DNA from 2 places in the Streptomyces sp. NPDC002776 genome. Region 2 is predicted to be linked to the other one. Evidence: riboswitches for the same ligand, from Rfam matches in the RefSeq annotation. Region 2 holds a riboswitch; the other holds the start of a gene.
The links. A riboswitch is a leader RNA that binds a small molecule or an ion and turns the genes downstream of it on or off. The one in region 2 is predicted to bind glycine.
Positions count from the first base shown of each region.

Region 1 (6,989 bases), on a different contig from region 2:
CCGCTGGTGGAGCCGTTGAGTCTGGATGAGGCGTTCGTCGACCTGGAGGCCGGGGGAGCGGCCTGGGACGAGGCGTCGGCGCGGCTGGTGGGGGCGAAGCTGCGGGCGGACATACGGGCGGTCACCGGGCTGACGGGGTCCGTGGGGCTCGCCGCGTGCAAGATGCTCGCGAAGATCGCTTCCGAGCAGGCCAAACCGGACGGTCTGGTGGTGATCGAGCCGGGGACCGAGCGGGCGATGCTGGGGCCGATGCCGGTGCGGACCCTGCCGGGGGTGGGGCCGGCCACCGGGGATCATCTGCGGCGGGCCGGGATCCACACGGTCGAGGAGCTGGCCGAGGCGGGCGAGGACGAGCTCGTGCGGATGCTGGGGAAGGCGCACGGGCATGCGCTGTACGCCATGGCGCTGGCGCGGGACGAGCGGCCGGTGGTGGCTGAGCGGGAGACGAAGTCGGTGTCCGTGGAGGACACGTATGACGTGGACATCCATGACCGGGTGCGGGTGGGGCTGGAGGTGCAGCGGCTCGCGGATCGGTGTGTGCGGCGGTTGCGGGAGGCCGGGTTGTCCGGGCGGACCATTGTGCTGAAGGTGCGGCGGTACGACTTCTCCACGCTGACTCGGTCCGAGACGTTGCGGGGGCCCACGGATGATCCGGCGGTCGTGCGGGAGGCCGCGGGGCGGTTGCTGGAGTCGGTGGACACGACGGGGGGTGTGCGGTTGCTGGGGGTGGGGGTCAGTGGGCTTGCCGACTACACGCAGGAGGATCTGTTCGCGCAGGCCGCGGGGGAGCGGGGTCGGGGTGCGGAGGATGGGGGAGAGGACGGGGCCGGCGAGGTTGGCGAGGCCGGGGGTGTGGGTGCGGCTGCGGAGGTGGGGGCGGCTGTGGAGCGGCGGTGGGCTGCTGGGCATGACGTTCGGCATGCGGAGTTCGGGCATGGGTGGGTGCAGGGGAGTGGGGTGGGGCGGGTGACTGTGCGGTTCGAGACGCCGGAGTCCGGGCCGGGGCGGGTGCGGACGTTTCGGGTCGATGATCCTGAGCTTGTTCCTGCGGAGCCGTTGCCGTTGGTGCCGCGGAGGCCGGGGGTTGCTGTGGATGAGGTGCGGGCGTGAGGGGCGGGGGCGGTGTTGGTGGGGGGTTGGTGCACTCGCCCGCGTTGGCCGGGTGCCTCACCCGAGGGGCCCAGCCCACCCGTGCCGCCCCAGCGGCACGACTGCCCGCAGCGGCGGGTTGGGGGTGCGGGCCGGGGGTTGTGCGGGCGATGGGCTGTAGGGCTGTGGGCAACAGGCTGAGGGATGTGCGGCTGCGGGTTAGGGGATACACGGCACGCGACTCGGAGCTATGGGCATGCGGTCATGCAGCCAGGGGCGCGAGGAGTGCGGTCACCCAGCTGCGGGGCGGCGGGGGCCGCGGTCACTCAGCTAGGGGGCTACGACGGATGCGGCCGTCCCGCTGTGAGGGCAGACAGGTAGGCGGCTACGGGGCGGTGGTGGCACGGTCGCTCAGCTGCGGGGCGAGGTGGGACGCGGAGGCCCAGCCCCTGGGGCTGCGAGGGGTGCGGTCGCCCAGCTAGTGCGCCCGAGCAGCGCTGGATCCGCGACGACAGCCTGGCTGCCCTGGGCCAGGAGGGGCGCGGCCGTCCCGCTGCGAGGGCGTGCAGGTGCAGCTACGGGGCGGCGGGGGCGCGGTCGCTCAGCTGCGGGGATAGGAGGGACGCGGAGGCCCAGCACTGGGGCTGCGCGAGGGGTGCGGGTACCCAGCTGCGGGGCGGCGGGGGACGTCGTCACCCAGCTGGTGCGCCCGAGCAGCGCTGGATCCGCGACGACGGCCTGGCTACCCTGGGTCACGAGGGACGCGGCTGCTCCGCTGCGAGGGCGTGCAGGTAGGCAGTTGCGGGGCGGCGCGGGCGCGGGCGCCTAGCTGCGGGGAGCGGAGGGGAGCGGAGGCCCAGATCCCGGGGCTGCCAGGGGGCGCGTCGGTGCGGGGCACGAGGGGTGTCGGGTGCGCGGTCGCGTTGCGGGGGCTACGTGGGGGGCTTAGGTGTCTGCTTCTTCTGTGCCTGCCAAGTTGCCGAAGTCGTAGTCGGGGGGTGTGGGGGAGGTCAGGTCCAGGCCGTAGTGGTGGTAGAGCTGGAGTTCCTGTTCCGGGGAGAGGTGGCGGCCTACTCCGAAGTCGGGGGCGTCCTTGATCAGGGAGCGGTCGAAAGGGACGCGGAGGGCGCCCTCCACCAGTTCGCTGGGCTCCAGGGGGACGAAGGCGTCCCTGCTGAACAGGCCCGTTCGTATGGCTGCCCACTCCGGTACGCCGGTGGCGTCGTCGAGGTAGACCTCGTCGATGGTGCCGAGCTTCGTACCGTTGCGGTCGAACGCCTTGCGGCCGATCAGGTTGCGCGGATCGATGTCGGTCTGCACGTGCCCTCCACTTGGTCGCAACTCATCCGTAAGCACTACGAAAGAGCACATTCGGGTGCGCGGCCACTCGAACGCCTGGGCGTTGACCTCGCTGGTAGGCTGACAGCGGCTGCTGACCCCGTGCGGGAGAGTCCTCCGGACACCATCCGGAGGCGCCGAAGGAGCAAATCCTCCCCGGAATCTCTCAGGCCCACGTACCGCACGGACGAGGTCACTCTGGAAAGCAGAGCGGGTGTCGACGGCTTCCGCTCTCACCGACGGTGAAAGCCGGGCGCCCTCATGCCCTGGTGAAGCTCTCAGGTTGAGATGACAGAGGGGGAGGCCGTCCGGGTACCCGTGCCGTGGTGCCCCTCGAAGGTCGTGTCGACCAGGAGGCCTCCGCAATGACCGCCTATCGCATTCCGCTCTCCGAGCTCGAGCAAGGGATCCCCTTCGAGCAGCGTCACATCGGTCCTGATCATGAGGCTCGGGCCAAGATGCTCGCCCAGGTCGGCTACGGCTCGCTGGACGAGCTCACCGCCGCCGCGGTGCCGGATGTGATCAAGAACGCCGACGCCCTCGACCTGCCGGGTGCGCGGACCGAGGCCGAGGTGCTCGCCGAGCTGCGGACCCTCGCCGACCGCAACCAGGTGCTGGACTCCATGATCGGGCTCGGCTACTACGGCACCTTCACCCCGCCGGTCATCCTGCGCAACGTCATGGAGAACCCGGCCTGGTACACGGCCTACACGCCGTACCAGCCGGAGATCTCGCAGGGCCGCCTGGAGGCCCTGCTGAACTTCCAGACGATGGTCGCCGAGCTCACCGGGCTGCCCACCTCCGGTGCCTCACTGCTCGACGAGGGCACGGCGGCTGCCGAGGCCATGGCGCTGTCCCGGCGCATGGGCAAGAACAAGAAGGGCCTGTTCCTCATCGACGCGGACGCCCTTCCGCAGACCATCGCCGTGATCCAGACGCGGGCCGAGCCCACGGGCGTCGAGGTGGTCGTCGCCGACCTGAGCGAGGGCATTCCGGACGGCATCGCCTCGCGCGAGATCAACGGCGTGCTCATCCAGTACCCGGGCGCCTCCGGTGCCGTGCGGGACATCAAGCCCGTCATCGAGCAGGCCCATGAGCTCGGCGCGCTGGTCACCGTCGCCGCCGATCTGCTCGCGCTGACGCTGCTGACCTCCCCCGGCGAGCTGGGCGCGGACATCGCGATCGGCACCACGCAGCGCTTCGGTGTGCCGATGGGCTTCGGCGGTCCGCACGCCGGTTACATGGCCGTGCACGAGAAGTTCGCGCGCAGCCTGCCCGGGCGGCTGGTCGGGGTGTCCGTGGACGCCGACGGCAACAAGGCCTACCGGCTCGCGCTGCAGACGCGTGAGCAGCACATCCGCCGGGAGAAGGCGACCAGCAACATCTGTACGGCGCAGGTGCTGCTCGCCGTCATGGCCGGCATGTACGCCGTCTACCACGGGCCCGAAGGGCTGAAGAGCATCGCCCGGCGGGTCCACCGGTACACCTCGATCCTGGCCGCGGGGCTCACCGCCGGCGGAGTCGAGGTCGTGCACGGCTCCTACTTCGACACGCTCACCGTGCGGGTACCCGGTCGGGCCGCCGAGGTCGTCGCGGCCGCGCGGGAGAACGGCGTGAACCTCTGGCTGGTCGACGCCGACCACGTCTCCCTCGCCTGCGACGAGACCACCGGCCGGGCCCAGCTCACCGCGGTGTGGAGCGCCTTCGGGGTGGACGGGGACGTCGAGGCGCTGGACGCGCGGGCCGAGGACGCGTTGCCGGCGGCGCTGGTGCGCGGGGACGAGTTCCTGGCCCACCCGGTCTTCCACCAGTACCGCTCCGAGACCGCGATGCTGCGCTACCTGCGCCGCCTCGCCGACCGTGACTACGCGCTCGACCGCGGCATGATCCCGCTGGGCTCCTGCACGATGAAGCTCAACGCGACGACCGAGATGGAGCCGGTCACCTGGCCCGAATTCGGGCAGCTGCACCCCTTCGCGCCGGAGGAGCAGGCGGGGGGTTACCTCACGCTCATCCGCGAGCTGGAGGAACGTCTCGCCGAGGTCACCGGGTACGACAAGGTCAGCCTCCAGCCGAACGCCGGATCGCAGGGTGAGCTGGCCGGTCTGCTCGCCGTCCGCGGCTACCACCGGGCCAACGGCGACGAGCAGCGCACCATCTGCCTCATCCCGTCCTCCGCGCACGGCACCAACGCCGCCAGCGCCGTGATGGCGGGCATGAAGGTCGTCGTCGTCCGGACCGCCGAGGACGGCGAGATCGACGTCGAGGACCTGCGGGCGAAGATCGAGCAGTACCGCGACGAGCTGTCGGTGCTGATGATCACGTACCCCTCGACGCACGGCGTCTTCGAGGAGCACGTGGCCGACATCTGCGCGCAGGTGCACGAGGCGGGCGGGCAGGTCTACGTCGACGGCGCCAACCTCAACGCGCTGGTGGGCCTGGCCAAGCCGGGTCACTTCGGTGGTGACGTCTCGCATCTGAACCTGCACAAGACCTTCTGCATCCCGCACGGTGGCGGTGGCCCGGGCGTCGGCCCGGTGGGTGTGCGGGCGCACCTGGCGCCGTACCTGCCGAACCACCCGATGCAGCCGAGCGCCGGCCCCGAGACGGGTGTCGGGCCGATCTCGGCGGCGCCGTGGGGTTCCGCGGGGATCCTGCCGATCTCGTGGTCGTACGTCCGGCTCATGGGCGGCGAGGGGCTGAAGCGGGCCACGCAGGTCGCCGTGCTCAGCGCGAACTACATCGCCAAGCGCCTCGAGCCGCACTACCCGGTGCTGTACACCGGCCCGGGCGGGCTCGTCGCGCACGAGTGCATCATCGATCTGCGGCCGCTGACCAAGGCGACCGGTGTGAGCGTCGACGACGTCGCGAAGCGGCTCATCGACTACGGCTTCCACGCGCCGACGATGTCCTTCCCGGTGGCCGGCACGCTGATGATCGAGCCGACCGAGTCCGAGGACCTCATCGAGCTGGACCGGTTCTGCGAGGCGATGATCGCCATTCGCGGGGAGATCGAGAAGGTCGGCTCCGGCGAGTGGGCCGCGGACGACAACCCGCTGCGGAACGCTCCGCACACCGCCGCCGCGCTGGGCGGGGAGTGGGAGCACGCGTACAGCCGCGAGGAGGCCGTGTTCCCGGGCGGGGTCTCGGCCGCGGACAAGTACTGGCCGCCGGTGCGCCGTATCGACCAGGCCTTCGGCGACCGGAACCTGGTGTGCTCGTGCCCGCCGATGGACGCGTACGAGGGCTGATCCGGCGTAGGCGAGGGGCTCCGCCCGGGCTGTACGGCTCGGGGGGAGCCCTTCGCTGTTTCCCGCTCCTGTTTCCCGCCGGCCGGACGGACGGCCTAGGCCGGGTAGGCGTGGGTCTGCGTCGCCTTGACCGTGGCCCAGACGGGGGCGCCCGGGTGCAGGTCCAGCTCCGCCGCGGCGACCGTGGTGAGGTCGGCGGCGAGGGGGAGTTCGCCGGTGAGGTCGGCGCGGATCTGGTCGCCGTGGGTTTCCAGCCCCTCCACCTGGCAGTGCCAGAGGTTGCGGGCGCTGGCGCCGGTGGGGCGGTCGCGGAACAGGGTGACGGCGCCCGGGGGGAACGCGACGAAGACCGGGCCGGTGAGGTCCTCCGTGGTGGTGATGACGGGTCCCGCGTCCAGCCGGACCGTGTGGCCCGCCGCCGTGCCCTTGTAGAGGTTCAGGCCCACCAGCTGGGCGATGTAGTCCGTGCGGGGGTGGCGGGCGATGTCCGAGGGGGTGCCCTCCTGGACGATCCGGCCCTGCTCGATGACCACCAGGCGGTCCGCCAGGACCATGGCGTCCAGGGGGTCGTGGGTGACGAGGACCGCCACCGCCGCGAACTCGGCGAGATGGCGGCGCAGCTGGGCCCGGACCTCCAGGCGGGTGCGGGCGTCCAGGGCCGCCAGGGGCTCGTCGAGGAGCAGGAGGCGCGGGTTCGTGGCGAGGGCCCGGGCCAGCGCGACGCGTTGCGCCTGGCCGCCGGAGAGGTGGCGGGGCTTGGCGTGCGCGTGGTCGGCGAGGCCCATGCGGTCCAGCCAGGTCCGCGCCTGGGCGCGGGACTCGGCCTTGGTGGCGCCTTGGCAGCGCGGGCCGAAGGCGACGTTGTCGAGGGCGGTGAGGTGGGGGAAGAGGAGGTAGTCCTGGAAGACGACGCCGACGGGGCGGTGCTCGGGGGGCGTGCGGTCCAGGGACCTGCCGTCGAGGCGCAGGTGACCGGCGGTCAGGGGGAGCAGACCGGCGAGTGCCCGCAGGGCGGTGGTCTTGCCCGCGCCGTTGGGGCCGAGGAGGGCCACGACGTCACCGGGGGCGGCGGTGAGCCCGATGTCCAGGTGGAAGGTGTCCCGGTCGACGATCAGGTGGGTGTCCAGACCCGGGCGGGTGTCGGTCATGGGGTCGCCATCCATCGGTCCCGTAGTGCTGCCAGCACCGTGATGGACACCGCGAGGAGCACCAGGCTCAGGGCGATGGCGGCTGCCGGGTCGGACTGGAGGGCCAGGTAGACCGAGAGGGGCATGGTCTGGGTGCGGCCCGGGAAGTTGCCCGCGAAGGTGA
Region 1 is NZ_JBSFVG010000011.1:9,194-16,182, forward strand. Features, by position in the region: gene ACWD11_RS22050 (DNA polymerase IV) at 1-1,110, shown strand, start outside; gene ACWD11_RS22055 (PRC-barrel domain-containing protein) at 2,035-2,409, opposite strand; glycine riboswitch at 2,523-2,619, shown strand; gene gcvP (aminomethyl-transferring glycine dehydrogenase) at 2,793-5,678, shown strand; gene ACWD11_RS22065 (ABC transporter ATP-binding protein) at 5,774-6,826, opposite strand; gene ACWD11_RS22070 (ABC transporter permease) at 6,823-6,989, opposite strand, start outside.
Region 1: it holds a riboswitch for glycine, as region 2 does, so the genes downstream of both, gcvP (aminomethyl-transferring glycine dehydrogenase) here and gcvT (glycine cleavage system aminomethyltransferase GcvT) in region 2, are expected to answer to the same signal.

Region 2 (6,989 bases):
GGAGGGAGTTAGGACACATCGGCCACTAGGCGACATTCGGCGTCATCTACGCGCGAAGAAATGTGTCGGGTCCGTGAACGGCCGATGGCCCGTGTGGAGGTCAGTAGCCGCCCTGTACCGGTGGGTAACCGTACCCCGCGGCGGGCGCCTGTGCCGCGTGGGCCTCACGGTCGTAGAAGGGGCGGGCGTTCGCCCGCATCCACAGCGCGACCGGGTCGTACTCGTCGGACATCGCCACCGTGGAGACCGGCAGCCCGTCCGGAACGGCGCCGATGGACTGCTGCATCATCGCGCGCACCGAGTCCACGGCGGGCGGGCTGGTGTCGTACACGTCCAGGCCGATGGCGAGGTACGGCGCTCCGAGCGCGGGCTGCACCCAGGCGCGGCGCAGTGCGCGGACGGCCGGGGTGCGGTGGGCGTTCTGCGCGAGCAGGGCGTAGAAGTGCGGGATCTCGATGCCAGGTTCGGACAGCTGCAGCGGGCCCGCGGGCTGGCGCTCCAGACCGGTGGCGATCCGGCGCAGGTCGAGCCAGGGGATGCCGACGCCGCCGCCCGGGGCGTGCGGGTTCAGCCAGAGGCCGAAGTGGTCGGGGTACAGCGTGCGGGCGACGTCGACTCCGTCGACGACCTCGTAACTGCGGTTCCAGCCGCTGGCCGAGAGTTCCTGGGCGGAGGTCACGCAGGGGGCGTAGCCGTAGCCGTCGACCTCCATGTTCCCGTACTGGGCGTCCGGGGAGCCGGCCTGGCCGTGCCACAGCAGCATCCAGATCTGGCCGGAGTTCGGGGTCGCGAGCGCGCGCAGCAGCGCCTCGTAGGCGTCGTACCGCCCGGGCGTGACCTGGCGCAGCATGTGCTCGACCTGCCCGGCCGCGATGCCGCTGGCGCTCACCTGTACCGCCCCTTCACCTTTTCTCCGACCGAGCCTTGGGCCTAGCTTAAGCCCGCCTGCGGACTCGGGACTTGCTCCGGTTGTGCGAGTGCGGGCTGCGTGTGGCCGGTCGCGCCCCGCGGCGGAGGCGCACATCGACACAGCCCCGCGCCCCTTGTGTCCCTCGACTAACCACGCGTGTAGAAGGGCCGCACTTTTTCCCGCATCCATATCGCCACCGGGTCCTGGGCCGCCATGTCCAGGAGGATCAGGTTGACGGGCCACTTGGTCGGGACCCTGCCCAGGGCCCGCCCCAGGGCGTCCATCGGGGCCGTGCGCAGGTCGCCCTCCCAGTCGGAGAGTTCGACCCCTATGAACATCACCGGGTCCGCCGTCTCGATGGCGGCCAGGCAGCGACGGGCGGTGGTGACCACGCCGGTCGTCGCGAACTCGGCGGAGGCGGCGGACAGGAAGTCGACCGGGTCGTCCTGCCAGTCCGGCTCGTACAGCTTGACGCGGCCGCCGCTCGCCGGGCCGTCCAGCGGGGTGCGGCCCACCCGGCACAGCTCGGCCACCGCCGGCGGCGGAAGGGGGATGCCCACCATGCCGTCCGGGTTCACCGCGATGCCCACCTGCGGCGGCAGCCCGCGGGCGAACTCCACCGCCGGGGCGATCGTGTACGACATGTGGGAGCCGACGACCTGGCGGAACTGTTCCTCGGAGCTGAAGACCGGGACATAGGCCTGGCCCTCGATCTCCAGCGTGGGCAGGTCCAGCGGGCCGCTGTGCGGGCCGCCGCCGGACGGCAGCGGGACCCACAGGAAGCTGCGGCCGAGGACCTCGATGATCCGGCCGCCCGCCGTGGGGACGCCGAGGGAGGCGGAGAGCACCTCCTCCAGTTCGTTGCCGGGCCATCCGCCGTGCGGATGGGGGTGTGCCTGCGCCGGAAAGTCCGCGGGGAGATCCGCCGGGAAGTCCATCTGTCTGACCGCCTGCCCTGAACCACTGATGTGGCTGAAAAGGCTAACGCCTGCCCGGCCGCCCGGGTCAGCCCGTGAAGCCGATCCGCCGCAGCGCCCCCGCCGCCGGCCGGTCGATCAGCACCGCCGAACCGCAGCCCGGGGGCAGCTCGCCCTGCTCCACCGCGCGCAGCAGCCGGCCCGCCGCCGAGCGGTGCCGCAGGAAGGCGTACCGCGAGACACCGCGCCCGCGCTCGCGCTGGCCCTCCAGCGCCTCGTCCGGGGTGACGTCCAGGAGCAGCAGATGCAGCAGGCCGCCGCGGCGCCGCGCGGTGCGGGCCAGCCAGCCGCGCACCCAGGCCTGGGTGCCGCAGTCGTGGACGACGACTCCCTGGTCCGAGCGCAGCGCGCGCCACAGCCCGGCGTAGTGCGCGAGCCGGACCAGGGGCCGGTAGACCGCGTACGGCAGGAAGCCCGGCATCCGGGCGTCCCAGCGGTCGCGGGTGTCCTGGGAGTCGATGCGCGGGCCCTTCACGGTCCGCCGCATCAGCGTGGACTTGCCGCTGCCCGGCAGGCCGGTGATCACGACCAGGTCCCGGGGCCCGAAGAGCAGGGCATGCGGGCTGCGGCCGTCGCGTGCGCGCAGGTCGCGGACGACGGGTGCGGGCAGCGTGCCGCGGGCTTCGAGCGCCGGGGCCGTGGGCTGCTCGGGCAGCGCCAGGCCCGACGTGGTCGCGTACGCCGTGGTCCTGTTCACCGTGATCGTCCTCCTCCGGGTCGGGATCTCCCCTCCCCACTGAACGTAAAGAGAAGGTAATGGGCGATCTCTCGCGTTTTCGTGTGCGTACCGCCACAAGCCGGTTACAGAAGCGGCCTGCCCACGGACGCCCCGGTCATGCAATGATGGCCGCGCCAACTGCATACCGGCCGTTCGAATCCGCGCGGGAGAGTTCCCAGCCTTCAGCTGGGGCGCCGAAGGAGCAAGTCCCTCCCTTGAATCTCTCAGGCCCCGTTACCGCGCGGGCGAGGCACATCTGAAAAGCGGACCGCCCTTTGCCGGTGGTCCCACCCAAGGTGCAAGTCATGCCCCGCGTGGTCATGACGAACCTCTCAGGTTCCGATGACAGATGGGGAGGAAAGACCTCGCCGTCATGCCCTGGGAGACGACCGTCCGATGAGCAGTTCCGAACCCCGCCGTACCGCCCTCGATGCCCTGCATCGCTCGCTGGGCGCGACGATGACCGACTTCGCCGGCTGGGACATGCCGCTGCGTTACGGCTCCGAGCGCGACGAGCACACCGCCGTGCGCACCAAGGCCGGCCTCTTCGACCTCTCCCACATGGGCGAGATCACCGTGACCGGCCCGGAGGCCGCCCGGCTGCTGAACTACGCCCTCGTCGGCAACATCGCCTCCGTCGGCGTCGGCCGCGCCCGCTACACCATGATCTGCCGGGCCGACGGCGGCATCCTCGACGACCTGATCGTCTACCGGCTCGCCGAGACCGAGTACATGGTCGTCGCCAACGCCTCCAACGCCCAGATCGTGCTGGACGCGCTGGCGGATCGTTCCGCCGGCTTCGACGCCGAGGTGCGCGACGACCGGGACGCCTACGCGCTGATCGCGGTGCAGGGCCCGGAGTCCCCCGGCATCCTCGGCTCGCTCACCGACGCCGACCTCGACGGCCTGAAGTACTACGCCGGGCTCCCCGGCACCGTCGCGGGCGTCCCGGCGCTGATCGCGCGCACCGGCTACACCGGCGAGGACGGCTTCGAGCTGTTCGTGGCGCCCGCCGACGCCGAGAAGCTGTGGCAGGCGCTCACCGAGGCGGGCGCGCCCGTCGGCCTGATCCCGTGCGGCCTGTCCTGCCGGGACACCCTGCGGCTGGAGGCGGGCATGCCGCTGTACGGCCATGAGCTCACCACCTCGCTGACCCCCTTCGACGCCGGTCTCGGCCGGGTGGTCAAGTTCGAGAAGGAGGGTGACTTCGTGGGGCGCGAGGCGCTCACCGAGGCCGCCGAGCGCGCGGAGAGCAACCCGCCGCGGGTCCTGGTCGGCCTGATCGCCGAGGGCCGCCGCATCCCGCGCGCCGGGTACCAGGTCGTCGCCGACGGCCAGGTCATCGGCGAGGTCACCTCCGGCGCCCCCTCCCCCACGCTGGGCAAGCCGATCGCCATGGCCTACGTCGACGCCGCGCACGCGGCGCCCGGCACGGCCGGCGTCGGCGTGGACATCCGGGGCACCCACGAGCCGTACGAGGTCGTGGCGCTGCCCTTCTACAAGCGCCGGAAGTAGCCACCGGGCGTGACCCCGGACACCTTTGCGCTGGTCACGCGCGCCTTCTGCAGTCCCCCCTTCATCAGCACTCCCCCGCGTACAGGAGAATTCAGGCCATGAGCAACCCCCAGCAGCTGCGCTACAGCAAGGAGCACGAGTGGCTGTCGGTCGCCGAGGACGGCGTCTCGACGGTCGGCATCACGGAGTACGCGGCCAACGCGCTCGGTGACGTCGTCTTCGCCCAGCTCCCCGAGGTCGGCTCCACGGTGGCCGCGGGCGAGTCCTGCGGCGAGCTGGAGTCCACCAAGTCGGTCAGCGACCTGTACTCCCCGGTCGCCGGCGAGATCACCGAGATCAACGAGGACGTCGTCAACGACCCCTCGCTGGTGAACTCGGCCCCCTTCGAGGGCGGCTGGCTGTTCAAGGTCCGCGTGACGGAGGAGCCGGCCGACCTGCTCTCCGCCGACGAGTACACCGCCTTTTCCGCCGGCTGAGGAGTCGTAGACGCATGTCCGTCCTGAACACGCCCCTGCACGAGCTCGACCCGGACGTGGCCGCCGCGCTCGACGCCGAGCTGCACCGCCAGCAGTCCACCCTGGAGATGATCGCCTCCGAGAACTTCGCGCCGGTCGCGGTCATGGAGGCCCAGGGCTCGGTCCTCACCAACAAGTACGCCGAGGGCTACCCGGGCCGCCGCTACTACGGCGGCTGCGAGCACGTCGACGTGGCCGAGCAGATCGCCATCGACCGGGTCAAGGAGCTGTTCGGCGCCGAGTACGCCAACGTCCAGCCGCACTCCGGTGCCTCCGCCAACCAGGCCGCGCTGTTCGCGCTGGCCCAGCCCGGCGACACCATCCTCGGTCTGGACCTGGCCCACGGCGGCCATCTGACCCACGGGATGCGGCTGAACTTCTCCGGCAAGCAGTTCAACGTGGTCGCCTACCACGTCGACGACGCCGGTCTGGTCGACATGGCCGAGGTCGAGCGGCTCGCCAAGGAGCACCGCCCCAAGGTGATCATCGCCGGCTGGTCGGCGTACCCGCGCCAGCTGGACTTCGCGGAGTTCCGCCGGATCGCCGACGAGGTCGAGGCGTACCTGTGGGTCGACATGGCGCACTTCGCCGGCCTGGTGGCCGCGGGGCTGCACCCGAACCCGGTGCCGTACGCCGATGTCGTGACCTCCACCACCCACAAGACCCTGGGCGGTCCGCGCGGCGGCATCATCCTCGCCCGGGGCAAGGAGTTCGCGAAGAAGCTGAACTCCGCCGTCTTCCCCGGCTTCCAGGGCGGTCCCCTGGAGCACGTGATCGCGGCCAAGGCGGTCTCCTTCAAGGTCGCCGCCTCGGAGGACTTCAAGGAGCGGCAGCGGCGTACGGTGGAGGGAGCGCGCATCCTCGCCGAGCGGCTCACGGCGGCCGACGCCCGCGGGGCCGGGGTCAACGTCCTGTCCGGCGGCACCGACGTCCACCTGCTCCTGGTGGACCTGCGCGAGTCCGAGCTGGACGGACAGCAGGCCGAGGACCGCCTCCACGAGGTCGGGATCACGGTCAACCGCAACGCCGTCCCGAACGACCCGCGTCCGCCGATGGTCACCTCCGGTCTGCGGATCGGCACGCCCGCCCTGGCCACCCGCGGCTTCACCGCCGAGGACTTCGCCGAGGTCGCGGACGTGATCGCACAGGCGCTGAAGCCGTCCTACGACGCGGAGGCGCTGAAGGCCCGGGTCCGGGCCCTGGCCGACAAGCACCCGCTGTACCCCGGCCTGAGCAAGTAGTAGTTCCCTGGTGGGGGCACCCGAGGACGTGTGCCCCCACCCTTTTTTGGAGGAGTTCCCGTGGCCATCTCGGTCTTCGACCTGTTCTCGATCGGCATCGGCCCGTCGAGCTCCCACACGGTCGGCCCGATGCGTGCGGCCCGCATGTTCGCCCGCCGCGTGCGCAACGAAGGGCTGCTGGAGGGCGTCACCTCGGTCCGCTGCGAGCTGTACGGCTCCCTGGGCGCGACCGGGCACGGCCACGGCACGCCGAAGGCGGTGCTGCTCGGGCTGGAGGGGGCCTCGCCGCGCACGGTGGACGTGGAGGGCGCGGACGAGCGGGTCGAGTCGATCAAGTCCACGGGGCGGCTGTCGCTGCTGGGCGAGCACGAGATCGCGTTCTCCTTCGACGACGACCTGGTGCTGCACCGGCGCGAGGCGCTGCCGTACCACGCGAACGGCATGACGATCCGGGCGTACGACGCCCAGGGCGCCGAGCTGATCGCGAAGACGTACTACTCGGTCGGCGGCGGCTTCGTCGTGGACGAGGAGGCGGTGGGCGCCGACCGGATCAAGCTCGACGACACGGTGCTGAAGTACCCCTTCCGCACCGGTGACGAGCTGCTGCGGCTGACGAAGGAGACGGGTCTTTCGATCTCCTCGCTGATGCTGGAGAACGAGCGGGCCTGGCGCACGGAGGAGGAGATCCGCGCGGGCCTGCTGGAGATCTGGCGGGTGATGCAGGCGTGCGTGGCGCGCGGCATGTCCCGGGAGGGGATCCTGCCGGGCGGGCTGCGGGTGCGCCGCAGGGCCGCGGTGTCGGCGCGCCAGCTGCGGGCCGAGGGGGACCCGCTGGCGCACGCGATGGAGTGGCTCACGCTCTACGCGATGGCGGTGAACGAGGAGAACGCGGCGGGCGGGCGGGTGGTCACGGCCCCGACGAACGGCGCCGCGGGCATCATCCCCTCGGTCCTGCACTACTACATCAACTTCGTGCCGGGCGCGGACGAGGACGGCGTGGTCCGGTTCCTGCTCGCCGCCGGCGCGATCGGCATGCTCTTCAAGGAGAACGCCTCCATCTCCGGCGCCGAGGTCGGCTGCCAGGGCGAGGTGGGCTCGGCCTGCTCGATGGCG
Region 2 is NZ_JBSFVG010000010.1:267,012-274,000, forward strand. Features, by position in the region: gene ACWD11_RS21845 (enhanced serine sensitivity protein SseB C-terminal domain-containing protein) at 101-889, opposite strand; gene ACWD11_RS21850 (enhanced serine sensitivity protein SseB) at 1,057-1,848, opposite strand; gene ACWD11_RS21855 (AAA family ATPase) at 1,916-2,584, opposite strand; glycine riboswitch at 2,760-2,855, shown strand; glycine riboswitch at 2,856-2,964, shown strand; gene gcvT (glycine cleavage system aminomethyltransferase GcvT) at 3,002-4,120, shown strand; gene gcvH (glycine cleavage system protein GcvH) at 4,219-4,596, shown strand; gene glyA (serine hydroxymethyltransferase) at 4,611-5,876, shown strand; gene ACWD11_RS21875 (L-serine ammonia-lyase) at 5,937-6,989, shown strand, end outside.